2 regions of the Pseudoalteromonas sp. KAN5 genome follow, and region 2 is predicted to be linked to the other one. Evidence: riboswitches for the same ligand, from Rfam matches in the RefSeq annotation. Region 2 holds a riboswitch; the other holds the start of a gene.
What was found. A riboswitch is a leader RNA that binds a small molecule or an ion and turns the genes downstream of it on or off. The one in region 2 is predicted to bind cyclic di-GMP.
Positions count from the first base shown of each region.

Region 1: linked by a shared signal. The riboswitch ahead of KAN5_RS14870 (hypothetical protein) and the one ahead of KAN5_RS13955 (hypothetical protein) in region 2 are both predicted to bind cyclic di-GMP.

Region 1 covers NZ_AP025589.1:3,342,784-3,351,124, reverse strand. Annotated here, with positions in the region: gene KAN5_RS14890 (TonB-dependent receptor) at 1-2,722, opposite strand, end outside; gene KAN5_RS14885 (LytTR family DNA-binding domain-containing protein) at 2,957-3,697, shown strand; gene KAN5_RS14880 (hypothetical protein) at 3,694-4,095, opposite strand; gene KAN5_RS14875 (oligopeptidase B) at 4,134-6,209, opposite strand; gene KAN5_RS14870 (hypothetical protein) at 6,311-6,877, opposite strand; cyclic di-GMP riboswitch class I at 6,997-7,089, opposite strand; partial or broken gene KAN5_RS14865 (efflux RND transporter permease subunit) at 7,213-8,341, opposite strand, start outside.
Region 2 covers NZ_AP025589.1:3,110,723-3,119,063, reverse strand. Annotated here, with positions in the region: gene KAN5_RS13970 (glycosyltransferase family 4 protein) at 1-207, shown strand, start outside; gene KAN5_RS13965 (heparin lyase I family protein) at 185-931, shown strand; gene KAN5_RS13960 (WecB/TagA/CpsF family glycosyltransferase) at 984-1,670, shown strand; cyclic di-GMP riboswitch class I at 1,781-1,863, shown strand; gene KAN5_RS13955 (hypothetical protein) at 1,923-2,165, shown strand; gene KAN5_RS13950 (heparin lyase I family protein) at 2,152-2,775, shown strand; gene KAN5_RS13945 (undecaprenyl-phosphate glucose phosphotransferase) at 3,290-4,690, shown strand; gene KAN5_RS13940 (outer membrane beta-barrel protein) at 4,692-5,885, shown strand; gene KAN5_RS13935 (polysaccharide biosynthesis/export family protein) at 5,888-6,418, shown strand; gene KAN5_RS13930 (polysaccharide biosynthesis tyrosine autokinase) at 6,440-8,341, shown strand, end outside.

The DNA of each region.
Region 1 (8,341 bases), 230 kb from region 2:
AACCTGCAGGGATATTATCAAAACCATTTAAAAATTGATCATCAAAGTCGGCACTACCGGTATAAGTCATGCTCCAGTTAAAATCAAAGTCATTAATTTTATAACCCAAGTTCCAGTTTGCTTTATGTTCTGATGCCCCTACTTCACCCGCAAAAGTATCTTTAGCTACACCAGGTAATGGGATTGAATAGCCATCAATTAAATAGGTATACGCTAAACGTGTACGAAATGATCCAGGGCCAATATCAGTCGCATAGGTCAATGTTAAATCAACACCTTCAGTACCTAACCCACCACTGTTTGATACACCACTATCAATAAACTCCAATGAACCAGCGCTATTATTGCCTGCGGCTGCACTGCGGCGAGTAATAAAGTTACAAAAGCTTTCATCCCCACCATAACATTGTGAAAGAATAAACTGGCGCGGTGTTGCCACAATCGCGTCATCAATTTCAATATCAAAATAATCGATAGTAATATCAAGGCCTGAAATTAATTCTTCAGGAGTATAGACGATCCCTACAGTAACAGAGTTACCAACCTCTTCTTTTAACTCTGGATTACCGCGGTTAAAACCACTGATACCTTGCAGATCAGATTGATTAAGCGTAAATACACCATTTTGCGCGATATTAGTCGCAACCCCCACATCAGCACGACATGCAACATCAGCAGCACCACCGCCAGTACTACCAACACCTACACAGGGATCAGTTAAGCCACTAGGGAAAGTCTGCGAAGGTGGTGAAAATAATTCATCAATATTCGGGGCTCGTGTTGAACGCGCACGTGTTGCCCGTAAACGAAGGTCATCTGTAACAGTCCAATCAATACCCACATTCCAACTTTCTGTATTGCCAACAGTAGAGTAATCGGAAAGGCGAATTGCAGCATTCATAGTTACAGCATCAAGTAACGGTATATTAGCCTCAACATAATACTCAGTAACATCAAATGAACCTTCTGTGGCGGGGATCGCATTACCGGCATTTAACCCTGCTTGCTGTAGCGCATCAAATTCACTACGAGAAAACTCTTCACGATACTCAAAGCCCGCTGCGATGCCGATCACACCTGCCGGTAACTCAAATAAATCACCGGATACATTACCACCAATGATTTCTTGTTCGACTGAGGTCGATAACATGCTCGGAGCACGAACAAAATCTATTGCGCTTTGCGACATTGAATTAAAACCAAAAATATTTACCGGAGCACAGTTAAAGCTGCGCGCTGTCGCATCAATACAAATTGCTTCATTCGTAATACCATCGTCATCTAAATCAAAGCGATCATTTACGGCTTCTAAGCCTTGACGAAAACTTTGCACATTTACTAAGCCACTTGAAACTTGTGACTCTTTTGTTTTACCGTAAACGTAATATGTATCGTAAAACCAGCTATCGTTAATCTCACCTTCAAACCCTATAGCTAATCGAAATGTATCTCGCTCTGCTCGTGCACCTCGATTACCGATATCACTTAAGCGTTTAGCAAAGAATATATCTTTAAATCCGTCGCCATCAGTGTCTGTTGCAGCATTATAAATATCATCAGGAACGTATGCGTTACGTAGTACTTCATCTTGTACTAAAAATTCAATAGGGACTCGTCCATTGCTATAAATATCGTCAGAAGCAAATGGAAATGGCTCGAGTTCTGAATTGGTTGTACTGGAAGCGTAAGTGCCTTCGAAAAAGAAACTATGTTTATCTGTTAACTGATAACTACCATTGGAGGCAAATAAATAGCGCTCTGTTGGAATAGCAATAGTACGAACACCATTTCTGTTAAATCCATCAGGCCCTAAGGTGCCATTACCATTAGTGCTAAAGCCATTTTGTAAATTATTATTTTGATCATAAGTAAAGCGCGTATCTCCAGCATCAAAACGTCCTTGTGGTGGAAATGATGAAAAGAACGGGCGAACAGCTTCAAATATATCACTTGCTTGACCTGTATTCCGATCTTCAAACGCAATTTGAGCTATTTGATCCACTGAGGAGCGCTCACGATCTCTAGAAAAAACAGCTCCCTGATCAGAATAGCCCAAATGAAACATCGCATGGCCTTTACCATCACTGCTACTAAGCCCAGAAGTAAATGAAAACTGACGAGACTGATCATCGCCCTCTTTTGATTCACCAAATTGACCTTCAAACTCAATACCCTCAAAGTCATCTTTGAGTACAAAGTTAACAACACCGGCTACTGCATCAGATCCATAAACCGATGATGCTCCACCTGTCATAATCTCAACTCGTTCGATGAATTGGCTTGGAATACTATTTAAATCAACCGCAGAACTACCTGGAATACCTGATACATAACGACGTCCATTAACAAGCACTAATGTTCGCTCTGAGCCCAAATTTCGCAAGTCCACTGTCGCCACGCCCGCGCTTGAGGTATTGAAATTAGAATTCGTACGGCTAATTGCCGGAGAACCAAAGGCTGGGTTTTCAAGTAATAAGTCCTGGATATTTAGTGAGCCAGAAGAATCAATTGCTGCACTATCAACTACCTGAATTGGGGCTGAAGACATCGCTTCAGCTGAGCGTATACGCGAGCCTGTAACTTGGATGCGCTCAACTGATTTAACCTCATCCTCTGCTGCTGTAAGATTTAAAGACACCCCAGTTAATAACGAACCACTTAGTGCAATACTAAGCGCTGAATACTTAAATGCTCTATTTTTTGTCTTTCTTCTTCTGTTCATGAAATTCCCCTGAATTGTTATTTTAAGTAACTAAATTGCTACCGACTCCTAACATAAAGGGCTTGCAAGTGCTTCTCTATAAGTATGATTTCAGTGGCCAAAAAGCTGTTACAAATGGCATGTATGGCGTGACCAACATCAATCCGCAATTAGAAATTAATTTAATTTCATCTAATATAAATAGAAAACGGTACATTCCGGTCTACTACTGTACACGTATAACAGGATTGCCCGATGTTTACTGCTTATTTCAATGCGTTAACGCTCATTAACGATAAAAAATTCAATAGCTTGCTAACTATGCAGGTTTCTGGAAATCGACATTTTGACGGATGTCACTCAGCAAACTACGATCAACTCAGTCAAATCGACACCAGCCAATTTAATGTCATATTCTTTCAGTTGACAGACACACCTGAACCAGCCCATATAGTGCAACTCATTGAATTAAGTAAGCAGAAAAAATTGGTGATAATTGCTGATGATGCACAATTAGCTAACTTAGCTTTTGAAATTGGCGCAGTCGATTTCTTAATAACCAAAAGTCCTTCGAGCAGAATTCGACAGTGTTTTGAAAAGTTGGTCCACCTATGCCCATTAGCTAGCACTATGGAACACAACTACCAAAACTCTAATGCTCGTAACCATCTAATTATTAAAGATGTTGGTAAGGTAAGATTAATTGAAATTGACGATATTATTTGGATCAATGGTGCTGGTAACTACGTGGAGTTGCATTTCTGGGAGCATGACAAAGTTGTTTTACATCGTGAAACGATTAAAAAACTTGAACAACAGTTAGCGCCAGCAGGATTTATCCGTATTCATCGCTCAACGCTGGTAAAGCAAAGAGCCGTCTCTGAGTTAGCTGCAACTGAAAGCGGTGATTATAAGATTACTTTAAAAAACAGCGTGCAGCTAAATTTATCACGACGCTACAAAAATAGTTTAACGAGTATTTTAGAGCGTACTTAACATAGCCAATTTTTTACATATTGATGCTCAGGGTACTGTGCTAAGTAACGCTGAGCATTCATACAAAATTGCACATCCATGCCACTACCAAGCCAAACACTTTCTAACATACTTTGAGCTACAATACTTGGTTGTATGTAGGTAACGCGTTTATAGCCTCGCGCTTTAACGCCATGAAAATACTCGGTTGCCACCGCTAAGCTATCTGCGGTGGTTAATTCAAATTCCGCTAAATTAATTACAGCATATTCAATTGAGTTTGCAGGTAATGTTGATAAGTCGGCTTGTACACTGTTAGCAAACGCAATGACCCCTTCTCGGTTAAAGCAACCAATGACTTTAATATAAATGATTGGCGGCTCTATTGAGTATTCCCAACTTCCATGCACTTCAAACATATATACACCTCTCAACTCAATCACATACAGCTGCCATGTTATTCAGCTAAGCTAATGAAAAATGCCATTTCTAGGGCTTTTTCTGCCAAGCTTTTAAAGCGACCCGATGCGCCACCATGCCCTGCATCCATATCGGTTTTAAACACTAAAATATTATCATCGGTTTTATATTCACGCATTTTAGCTACCCATTTCATGGGTTCCCAATATTGCACTTGCGAATCATGCAGCCCCGTAGTAACTAAGATATTTGGGTAAGCCTGAGCGCTAATATTGTCATACGGTGAATACTTTGCAATCACGTCATAATAATCTGGATCATTCGGGTTTCCCCACTCATCATATTCATTAGTGGTCAGCGGAATAGACTCATCAAGCATGGTGGTTAGCACATCTAAAAATGGTACATGACAACCCACACCTAAGTAAAGCTCAGGGGCTTGATTCACAACAGCGCCCATCAACAAACCTCCCGCGCTACCGCCAGAAGCAAACACTTTATTTTGCGCACCATATCCCTGCGCAACAAGTGACTTAGTCACATCAATAAAGTCATTAAAACTATTTTGCTTATGTTGTTTTTTACCTTGTTCATACCACTGACGCCCCAACATTTCACTACCGCGAACATGGGCTATAGCGTACACAAAGCCACGATCAAGTAAGCTGAGTGAAGTACTCGAAAAACTCGGATCAATGGTGATACCGTACGCACCATAACCATATTGAAATAACGGATTAGTGCCGTCTTTGTTAAATAATTCTTTACGATAAACCAATGACACCGGTACTTTTACACCATCTCGCGCCGTGATCATCAATCGCTCCGAGCCGTAATTGTCAACATCAAACTCACCTAACACCTGCTGTTGTTTAAGCAGGGTTTTCTCTGCAGTTATTAGATTAACCTCATAAAGCGAGCCTGGCGTAGTCAAACTTGAATAATAGATACGTGCCGATTGAGAGTTTGGTTCAGGATTTATCGCCACAGATGCATAAAAACAGGGGTCATCGAATTCTAAGGTCATACGCTGCTGTTGCTTATTGATCACAATAAAGCGGGTTTGTCCTTGCTCTCGCTCTGTTAACAATAAAAAATCATTAAATAATTCAACACCTTCAAGCAGTACTTCAGCTCTGTGAGGGGTGTGTTCAAGCCACTGCGTTTTATCAGCAACTGTTGCGGCGCTCGCAGTCATTAAACGAAAGTTTTTAGCCTGCCAATTGGTCACGATATAAAAGGTATCTCCGAGTTTATCAATATCAAACTCATGGCCTTCTTCACGCGGCATTAATTGCGTAAACTCACCGCTAGGCTGATTGGCATCTAATACCCAAGTATCATTAGTTTCAGTGGTGGCTAAATCAATAATAATTAGGCTTTCATCACGGCTTTTACCAAGTCCCATGAAAAAACTACGATCTTGCTCTTCATAAACCAATACATCTTGTGCTTGTTTAGTTCCTAACACATGACGATAAACCTGATAGCCCAGTAAAGTTTGCAAATCTTTCTTTACATAAAATACTGTTTTGTTGTCATTTGCCCAAACAATCTGACCTTCGGTGTTTTCTAATACGTCGTCAAGTAACCTATCATTATCAATCGTCTTAAACTTTACGGTATAAATACGGCGGCCATCAGTATCTTGCGAGTAAGCGAGCAACTGCTCATTGGGACTAATCGCAACTTCGCCTAAGTCATAAAACTCAAAGCCTGCTGCCAAGCTATTTACATCTAATAATAATTGCTTATCGGTCGCGTTTATTTCACGACTACGGTAGTGACGAGAGTACTCGTCATCACCGCGAACCTCAGAGTGATACCAATACTGACCATCCTTAACAGGAAAGGTATTGTCATCTTTCACTATGCGGTCTTTAAGTTCGTCAAACAAAGCCGTTTGCAACGGCTTAATTGGTGCTAACTGTTGTTCGCAATAATCATTTTCCGCAGCTAAATGCGCCAATATAGTTTGCTCTGTGCGCTCGTCATCACGCATCCAATAATAATCATCTATGCGTGTTTGCTGGTGCGTTGTTAAAACGTGCGGCTGTTTACGTGCAACAGGCGCATTTAAAAGAGAAGACAACGATAAGTTTGATAAAGCCACAGAAAAACCAATAAAAAATTTTGATGACGAGAGTTTACCATAATTTTCAAAAGTACATAAAAAAGCCCACTCAAAGAGTGGGCCGAAAATGCTAACTAGCATTAAGGGGAAACTTGCTGCCAAGCTAGGTGCCAACTTTGCCCTACACCTGGTTCATAAAGCGGGTTATTTTCTTCTTTTACATTGCAAAACTGACTGAAAGGCCAAGGTTTGCATTTATATATTAAGCCCGTTTTCGGCTGTAATACTTTTACGCCGGCATTATACGTACTGCATTTTTCAGGGTAGATATAATCATATGCGGGCTTCACAGCAGGAAAGTCATCGCATTTAGCAATGCACTGAAACGTTAATTCAGCTCGGTTAATACCACAGCCCTCAAGCGCATAAATCTGATTTGAACGATAAGCAACAACCAAGCCTTGCTCTGTCATTCTACCCGCTTCAACAAGCGGTATATGGGTATTAATATACTGTGCAACATAGCGCGGCCAATTATGTGGCTCGCCCTGTTCCTCAGTGATAATTTCATATTTAAATGATAAATCGACTAGCTCTCCTTGCGTATCATAAAAAGTCACCGTCACCATATCACCAACAAATAATTGGGTATGATGATTTAGACAACCTATTGGCATCCAATTACCACAGGCCAATGACGTATGCATAAACACAGCAACACCTTAAGAACATCTAATAGGTACTATCCAGTATTTATTGGATAAAAGAAATACTTTTTCAATACGTTGTAGGGCTAATGACACACAGCGAGGTTAATATTACCCTGTGCGACGGCCCCGCTATCCTAGTTTTAGCATGCTAAAACCTTAGACCGGAAACTTTGCGTCCTAACCTTTCGATTAGTTTGCCAAAACAGCGTGAGTATAATGTGACACAGTACAAAGATCAAACTAAAGAATGTAACCGTGAATAAAAACCAATACTTAGGTTTATAAAAACAAAAAAGCCAACACATAAAGTATTGGCTTTTAATTCTCAGTATTTAACTGCTATATGCCTTAGGGTTTAATAGGTGAGCAGCCCTCATAAAAAAAGCTTTAAACATTTTACCTATATCACTCATGATAATGTATAAACACGGCACCAAAATTAAAGTAATTAGCGTTGCAAACATCACTGCAAAACCAAGTGCCACGGCCATTGGTATGACAAATCGAGCTTGCAAGCTGGTTTCAAACATGATCGGTAATACACCTGCAAAGGTTGTGATCGAGGTCAGTAAAATTGGCCTAAAACGCGCACAACCTGCTTCTATTACCGCATCTTTAATCGCGATCCCCTCTCGGCGCGCTTGATTAACAAAGTCAGTCATTACCAGCGAGTCATTAATAACCACACCCGCTGCTGCAATGATACCAAAACCAGACATTAAGGTCAGATCTAAGCCAAACCAGTAATGGCCCCAAACTGCGCCAGTTAAACTAAATGGGATCACCGACATCACAATCAAAGGTTGCGCATAACTTTTTAGCGGTACGGCTAATAAGATATAGACTAAAATCATCCCCCCCAAAAGAACATTACCTGTTGATTAGCTTGTGCCTGCTGCTCTTCAATTGCGCCACCTAGCTCCGATTTAACAGTAGGGAATTCTTCTTTAAGCTGCGGTAACAGTTTGTCTTTGACTTGATTTATTACTTCGTTTGGTTCAATCACTTCTTCATCAATATTGCCATAAACATAAACAGTACGATAACCACCTTCGCGACGAATATAGCTGATCCCAGGTGTTTCCGTCAGTTCTACTACATCACCAAGCAGCACTTCTTTGCCTTGCGGTGTTGTAACTACAGCATGTTTAAGTGATGAAAATGCTTCACGGGTCAATTTAGGGTAGCGCACCATAACGCGTACTTCTTCGCCACGGCGAATAACACGTTGTGCCTCACCACCGTAAAAACTGGCGCCGACTTGATTTGCAATCGACGCTAAATCCAAGCCTAAATCATATGCAACCGGTTTTAAGCTCATTTGCACTTCTTTACTGGCAGGATCGATGGTCGAACTAATATCAAACAAGCCTTCTTGTTGCTGTAATAGTTGAATAAAACGACGTCCTGCATCATTTAACGTGTCAATGTCTGAGCCATACAGTAAGTAACCAAACTCAC
Region 2 (8,341 bases):
GAGGTTATTATTGAGCAGCAAACTGGCTATTTAGTTGAGCCGGGCAATGTGGAGCAAATTCGTGAAAAACTAGCTTATGTTTTGGCTAAACCAACAGAGCTAAGCACGGTGGTCAAAAGTGCCAATGAAGTGTATCAGGCACGTTTTACATCAAAAGTTATTCTTCCGTTGTGGGAATCAGTTTATGCAACTGCAAAAAATAGTTAAGCGGCTTGCGATAACAGGCTTAATAACGTTGAGCTTCACCAGTTGTGCACAATCAAACCAGATAGACAGCAAACAGTTTACTGCACAATTAGCAAAATCGTTGAGTGCGGAACATTTATATAAGTATATGTTTTTAGAAGCGGCAGCTAATGAAACAGTCACGTATGCAGAACATAGTATTACTTTTAACATTAGCCCAAACCAAGCTCGACTACATTCAGGCATTCGCTCTGAATTGTCTATTGATTACCCTTATCAGCTAGGGCAGACAGTAAGTTATAGTTTTGAAATGAAAGTTCCAGATGACTTTCAAAATGATAAAAAAAATCGCTGGAGTTTATTTGCACAATGGCACGATCAGCCGAACCCTGAAAGAGGTGAAACGTGGCAAAACTTTCCCGGTAATAGCCCTCCGGTGTCATTATTTACTGAATCTCAGCAGGGGGTCTTTGGCATCGGTATTGATTATGGGGGGGTAAATCGAGAGTGGGTACCATTATCCAAAGGGCAATGGCACCGCTTTCAATTTAGATTTTTATGGTCAAACAAACAGGATGGTAGATTAACGGTTGCACTCAATGATGAAACACGGTTTTTCTTTACGGGTGCAAATATGCTTAATGATTTTCAGCATTATTTAAAAATAGGCTTGTATCGCCATTCAAAAATCCCCACACGCAACCAGATATCGTTTAAAGCACTCGATATCAAAACAATTAAATAGGGAAATTATGAAACGTATTGAATTTTTAGGCTCGCCAATGGATGTCGCAACCATGGATGAAACAGTCGCTTACATTGAGAGCAGAGTCTCTACAGGCGGATTCTTACAACATGTAGTGGTTAATGTTGCCAAGCTTGTTAATATGCAAAAAGATTTACAGTTAGCTGAATCTGTAAAGTCTTGTGATGTAATCAACATTGATGGTATGGGAGTTGTTTGGGGGGCAAGATTTTTGGGGCACCGGGTGCCACAGCGAGTCGCAGGAGTTGATTTGTTTCATAATTTACTAGCCATGAGTGAGCGTAATAACTTTCCAATATTTTTACTTGGCGCAACGGATGACGTTGTTAAAAAAACGGTAGCAAAATCTTATGAGTTATATCCTAATTTAAATATTGCAGGCTTTAATGATGGTTATTTTTGGGATGATGAAGAAGCACTAGTTAATAAAATTGCGCAATCTGGCGCTAAATTGTTATTTGTTGCCATTACTTCGCCAAAAAAAGAAAACTTTATAAACAAATGGCAAGATAAATTAGGTGTTGATTTTGTGATGGGAGTGGGTGGTACATTTGATGTTGTCGCTGGCAAAGTAAATAGAGCTCCCTTGTGGATGCAAAACTCGGGACTTGAGTGGTTTTATAGGGTGTTACAAGAACCTAGACGTATGTGGAAAAGATACCTAGTTACAAACTCAAAGTTTGCCTGGTTATTATTGAAAGAAAAGCTTGCCTCCTAAATCTTCCTAGTAACAAAGATTTAGGGAATAAGTGTTAGTTAACTGTATGTGTTTTAGTTCTTTATTATTGCTTTTAGCTTGATGCATTGATGTTTTGTTATTAGTCTTACTATGAGAAAGGGCAAACTTGGGGAAACCCAAGGACGCAAAGTGATCGCCTAAGACATCAAGTTATGGTCGGATGACTTCCATAGTTGAGCAACGCTCAATTATGCTTTTCTTCTTATTGTTATGTTTAATAAGGGGAACTCCATGTATAAGTTATACGTTCAGAAAATCACAGTATGTGCCGCCATCATTATTCCTTTTCAGTTAACAGCCGCAAGTTTGAACAATGGTTACTTTAGTGAGCAACACGATGAAATAATTTGGTCTCTCGATTGGGAAATCAATCCATATTATAAGTATGAAAGGGCTCATTCATCTAATTTGAAATGGGCTATTCAAGCGAGAGAGGGGGAATTACGGCGCGAAAGTTACTATTCGCAAAACTGATGTTGATGTATATGGCGCAAAGCGTGCTGAGTTACTAGCGCCATTGGAAAGAGGTAAGGAAATAGAGCGATGGTATGCTTTTTCAACTCTTTTAAATAGCGACTATGTTTACAGCTCATATCCTGAATCTTTCTTTCAAGTGCATACGTCTCCTGCGGATGGAAATTGGAACCGCTATGTTACCACTCCAATATCACTACAAACGATCAAGGGGCGCTATAGAATAACGATAGCGGGCAGTAATGAAGTGCCAAGCCCAAACCTTGATCATGAAAAATTGGTGTTAGACATTGGGGATTATAGTGCTGATTTTGGCCTGTGGAGCGATTGGGTGCTGCATATTAAATACAGTGGGGATGCTGATGTTGGCTTTCTTAAATTATGGAAAGGTGAGGATCTTGTTATAAATTACTCTGGTGCAGTTGGTTATGCTGCGGACTCATTGGATCATAAAACGTATGCTAAATTCGGATTGTATCGTTGGAACTGGCAAGAAGATGACCCTGTTGAATCTCGAATTATGTATTATGATCGTATTCGTGTCGGTAATAAATTTGCAGACTTTGAGAAAATGAATGCTGATATTACTGCCAACCATTCTGATTTTTGAAATAAATACGTTTAATGAATTTTAGGGGGGGGAGCAGCTCCCTAAAATTCATTCATACCTTTTGTGTCCTTAAGTTATTTTATCTAAAATTAAGTGTATATTTAAATTTAATAACCAAACCATTATAAGTCTCCTGGTTTAATCAGGTTTTTATTATTCATTCTATTTAATCTACAAGTCAAATTCTCGTAGTTCCTGTAAAGCGGGTTTGTTGCTATGGAGAGTTAATTGCTTATTTAGTCTTTCTCATTTGGTTATTCTGTGGTGTGTTTATTTATATGAATTTAAAATATACTTTTATAATAATTAGATAGAAAAATTAATGTGTTGCCTTTTAGTTTGTTTATAAACAAATGTTTATATATGTTTCTTGGTTTTTTTCATTATTAAAATTGTTGCTTTAGCTTTAAACATAATAAGTATTGATACTATTTTTCTAGTAATATAGTCTTGTTTATTGTGATTTTTAAGTTGTTAGCAATTACAATAATTTAATTCTACAGGGACATGTAAAATGAATTCTTCAAGGACGTTTAAAGATTCAGGTTCGTCGAGCGCGAGTTTATATCGTCTTCTCGATATTACTTCATTGTGTTTATCTTTACAGTTGGCAGTATTTATCTATGGTGTTGTATTTTCACCTTATTACATTATTTCTTTATTAGTAGTCATAACAACTTATCTTTATTGTACAGAAGCTTTAGCTGCTTATCGTTCTTGGCGAGCGGGAAAGTTCAGGCACATGGTGTTATGCGCTTGGACTGCCTTGGCCCTTGCATTTATGGCATTGTTTGCAATCGCATTTTTATTAAAGTTCACAGAGTCATTGTCACGGGTAAGTTTATTACTGTGGCTTAGCTTTAGTTTTTTGATGCTATATAGCTGGCGCTTAGTTGCAATGTTGTATAAACGTCACAAACGTAAGCTAGGTGTTGGTGCTAGAAAAGTCGCTATTGTTGGTGCTACAGAAAGCGGATTGTATTTATATCAAGAAATTATTAAACATGCAGAGTTAGGTTATGATTTTGTAGGTTTTTTTGATGACCGCAGTCCTGAGCGAGTATTTACACAATTGGACAAAAATGTGGCTGATGAGATCAACATAGCTGTCAATATGGCGCGTTGTGGTGAAATTGAGGTGCTCTTTATTGCTCTGCCAATGAAAGCGGAAAAGCGGATTGCAGATATCTTGCTGCAGTTAGGTGATACTACCGTTGATGTTCACTTTATTCCTGATTTTTTATTGTCTAATTTAATTCATGCGCGTATTGAGCACATCGGTGCAGTTGATACTTTAAGTGTATTTGAATCTCCTTATCTAGGTGCTAAAGAGTGGATAAAGCGCACAGAAGATATTGTCCTTAGTATTGTTATTTTGCTTTTAATTTTTCCTTTGTTACTTGCTATTTTTATTGGTGTAAAAATTACCTCCAAGGGTCCCGCAATTTTCATGCAGGATAGGTATGGACTTGCAGGACAAAAAATAAAAGTGTGGAAGTTTCGTTCTATGAAGGTTATGGAAAATAGCCAAGTGGTTACCCAAGCCAAAAAGCATGATAGTCGGATAACGCCCTTTGGTAGTTTTTTGCGTCGTACTAGTTTAGATGAGCTTCCGCAATTTTTTAATGTCTTGTGGGGGGATATGTCGATTGTTGGCCCTAGACCTCATGCTGTTTCTCACAACGAGGAATACCGTAAAAAAGTTGAATTTTATATGTTGCGTCATAAAGCTAAGCCGGGGATCACTGGTTGGGCTCAAATTAATGGTTGGCGTGGTGAAACGGATACGCTAGAGAAAATGAGCAAGCGTGTTGAACATGATCTGCAATATATAAAACATTGGTCATTATGGTTTGATATAAAAATTATTTTCTTGACTATATTCAAAGGGTTTGTGAATAAAAATGCTTATTAAAATGGACTTCAATAGAGTAATCCTACTCTCATCTACGTTATTCTTTAGTGCGGCTGCAAGTGCGAACTTTGAACCCGGCAGCTACATTACTGACGGCGGTATTGAGTTAAAGCCATCACTTAGTATAGGACTTGGTTATGATGATAACCTCTATTATCAACCGCAGAACGAGAAAAGCAGTGAGTTTTTTAGAGTAATCCCAAAGTTACAAACCCGTCTGGATGATGGTGTAAATCAATACACCTTAGATTTAGGTATTGATAGTGGGTACTATCGTTTAGACTCCGCTGATAACTTTTTGGATTATAACGTCAAGCTTTCGTCTCATAATGAGTTTTCTAGCAAGCAACGGCTTGACCTATCGGTTGCTCTTGATGGTAAAACAGAGCCACGAGGTACGGGGTTGAGTGAAGGCACGGGAGCTTTAATCTCAGAACCCGTCGAGTATATTGATTCTACTTTGTCAGGCACTTATGAATATGGGGCAAAAAGCTCAGCTGCGCGGGTTGCTTTTGGGACTCGTTTTTATGATAAGCGTTATAAAAACTTTCGTTCTATTTCACAGTTTCGAGACTTAGAAAAAACCCGTTTCAGCATAACAGGGTTTTATAATACGCAAGCTGGAACGGATGTGTTTATTGAGTTAAATTCAGAAAATATCGAATATGACCAATTAAGAACTGGAACAATTGACCGAGATTCATCAGATTACCGCGCTATGTTAGGTATGCAATGGCAAGCATCAGCCTTGACCTCCGGTAAGATAAAATTAGGCTATCAAAAGAAAGATTTTGACTCGTCATTACGAGAAAACTTTACGGGCTTAAGTTGGCTAGCAGGTCTGACATGGAAGCCGTTGAGCTACTCTAAAATTGAGTTAGTAACATCTCAAGCGGCTGAAGATCCGCTTGTTGAAGGTGATTATGTCCAAGCTACCTTGTATGGCATTAAATGGTCACATGAATGGCAAAAGCGTCTGCACACCCACCTGTCTTTTAACCATGTAAAAGATAAATACATAGGTGTGACTCGGAATGAGCAAACCAATACTATTCATGCATCACTTGATTATAAAAGTTCGATGGGCGTATTTAGCCTTTATTACGAGCTTAATGATAAAAACTCATCTAGACCTATTTACAAATACGATAAAGGGGTTGTCGGTATAACACTCACTTTAGGTTTACAGAGGTGATTATGTGCAGTCGTTATTATTTTGTGTTAGCACTAATACTAATATTATTTAGTGAAATAGTTATTGCTAGTGACACTGAGCGCTATGAGCTAGGAGTGGGTGATAAGGTTAGTATTCGTGTATTTGGGCAGCCGGATTTAGAAGTTGAGGCGTTATTAGGTAATAGTGGTTTAGTGAATTACCCTTTTTTAGGGGAGGTTAAACTGGTTGGTTTAACTGTGAAACAAGTGGAAAATTTAATCAGTGTCGGCTTGAAAGATGGCTACTTGGTAGCGCCTAATGTGTACGCTCAGGTTATTGAATATAGGCCATTTTATATTCATGGTGAAGTTAAAAAGCCGGGTGCATATCCATATCAACCAGGTATGACTATCAGCCAAGCTGTCGCACTTGCTGGGGGGATGACTGAGCGGGCTTCTGAAAATAAAATTTACTTGTCACAAGAAAAGTCTAAAAGCCAAGAAGCTTTAGCTGGTGTAAATACCAATGTGAATGCTGGTGATACCATTAAAATCGAGCAGCGTTTATTTTAGGATTATAAGTATATGGAACATATGAGAAAAAGCAGTGAGGCTACGGGATCACAAGATCATATTATTGATTTTGGGGCATATCTACGTGTTATTAAGCAGAAAAAGTGGCCTATTTTCGGGTTTGCCTTAATTGTTACTATTGCAGTCAGTATGCTTGCAATGACTTTAACACCAAAGTACGTTGCCACAGCAACACTGCTCATTGAGTCTTCACAAACCAAAGCAATAGGCATTGAAGAAGTATATGGTTTAGATTCATCTCGTAAAGAGTATTACCTAACTCAATTTGAAGTACTAAAGTCTAATAGCATTGCGCGTGAGGTTATTGAAAAACTTAACTTAGCGGAGCATCCCGACTTTATTTCTAAACCATCACTAAGCGGTGAGTTTAAAACTTATCTAAAAGAATTATTGCCATTTTTGCCTCAAAAAGAGCCTGATACAAGTGCTACAGATGTGCAGCAGCAAAAGAAAATGCTGGGGCTAGTGGCGGCTTTTCAATCTCGCTTGACCGTTAATCCTATTCGAAAAACTCAACTTGTCCACATAACGTTTGAATCGAGTGATCCTGAACTTGCAGCCTTAGTAGCAAACACTGTAGGCGAAGTGTATATCGACAGTAATATGCGTGCAAAAATGGGAATTACAAAAAAAGCATCTGATTGGTTAAATGTCAGATTATCAGAGTTACGCATTCAGCTAGATGAATCTGAAGCGCGTTTGCAAGAGTATCGTGAATCGCAAGAGTTGATAGATATTGAAGGGGTTTCTGGCTTGATCAATCAAGAGTTGGAGCAAACCTCACAGCAATTGGTAGTGGCCCGTAACGAGAAAAATAATCTAAATAGTATTAATCGAGTGATTGCCGAATACGGAAAAGAGAATATTGAACGTTTAGGCAGTATGCCTGAAATTACCTCACATCGTGTAATTCAAGACGTAAAACGGGAGATGGTTTTTGCGCAGCGTAAGGTGAGTGAACTGGGGGAAGTGTACGGGCCGAAGCACCCAAAAATAATTTCAGCTAAAGCGGAGTTGGCAACGGTTACCAAAAACTTGCATGAGCAGATAATGGGGCTGGTGGCAGGGATTGAAAAGGAACTGAATCGTGCTATTCGTACCGTTAAAGCACTTGAGCAAGATGTTGCGGATGTTAGAGCGCGTTATCAAGATATATCTCGTAAAGAAACCGACTATAATCAGCTTAAAAGAGAGGTGGATACTAATCGAACTATCTTTAATAGTTTTTTATCTCGCTCGAAAGAAACTGAAGTCACCAGTGATTTTAGCTCGGCAGCAGCACGCTTTACCGATCGGGCCTTTGCACCAATTAACCCAAGTAAACCAAATAAAAAAGTGATTGTGCTACTAACATTTGTAGCAAGCGTTGGTTTTGCAATAATAATGGCATTAATTTTCGACTCTTTAAACGACACGATAAAAAGTAAAGCTGATATTGAAAATCGTTTAATGCACCGTATGTTAGGGCTATTACCTTTAGTACGCCTACCAAAGAAAGCAAACTTACCTATCCATGCTTATTTACAGGATGGTTATAAAAACTTTGCCGAAGCAGTACGAACATTTCGCACCGGTCTAATTTTGACACAAATGGAGCGTAATCATCACGTTATAGCTGTTACGTCGACAGTCCCGGGGGAGGGTAAAACGACAACCTCGGCGAACCTTGCAATGTCGCTTGGCCAGTTAGGTAAAGTGCTATTGATCGATGCCGATTTAAGAAAGCCAAGTATATGCAGACGTTTTGATATACCTGCTTATCATCCCGGTTTATCAAACTTAATCATAGGCACTGAAAAACTTGATGAGTGTATTTTTACGGATAAAACAGCAAACTTTATGATTATGCCAAGTGGGCCAGTGCCAAGTAACCCGCTGGAACTACTTGCATCAGAACGGTTT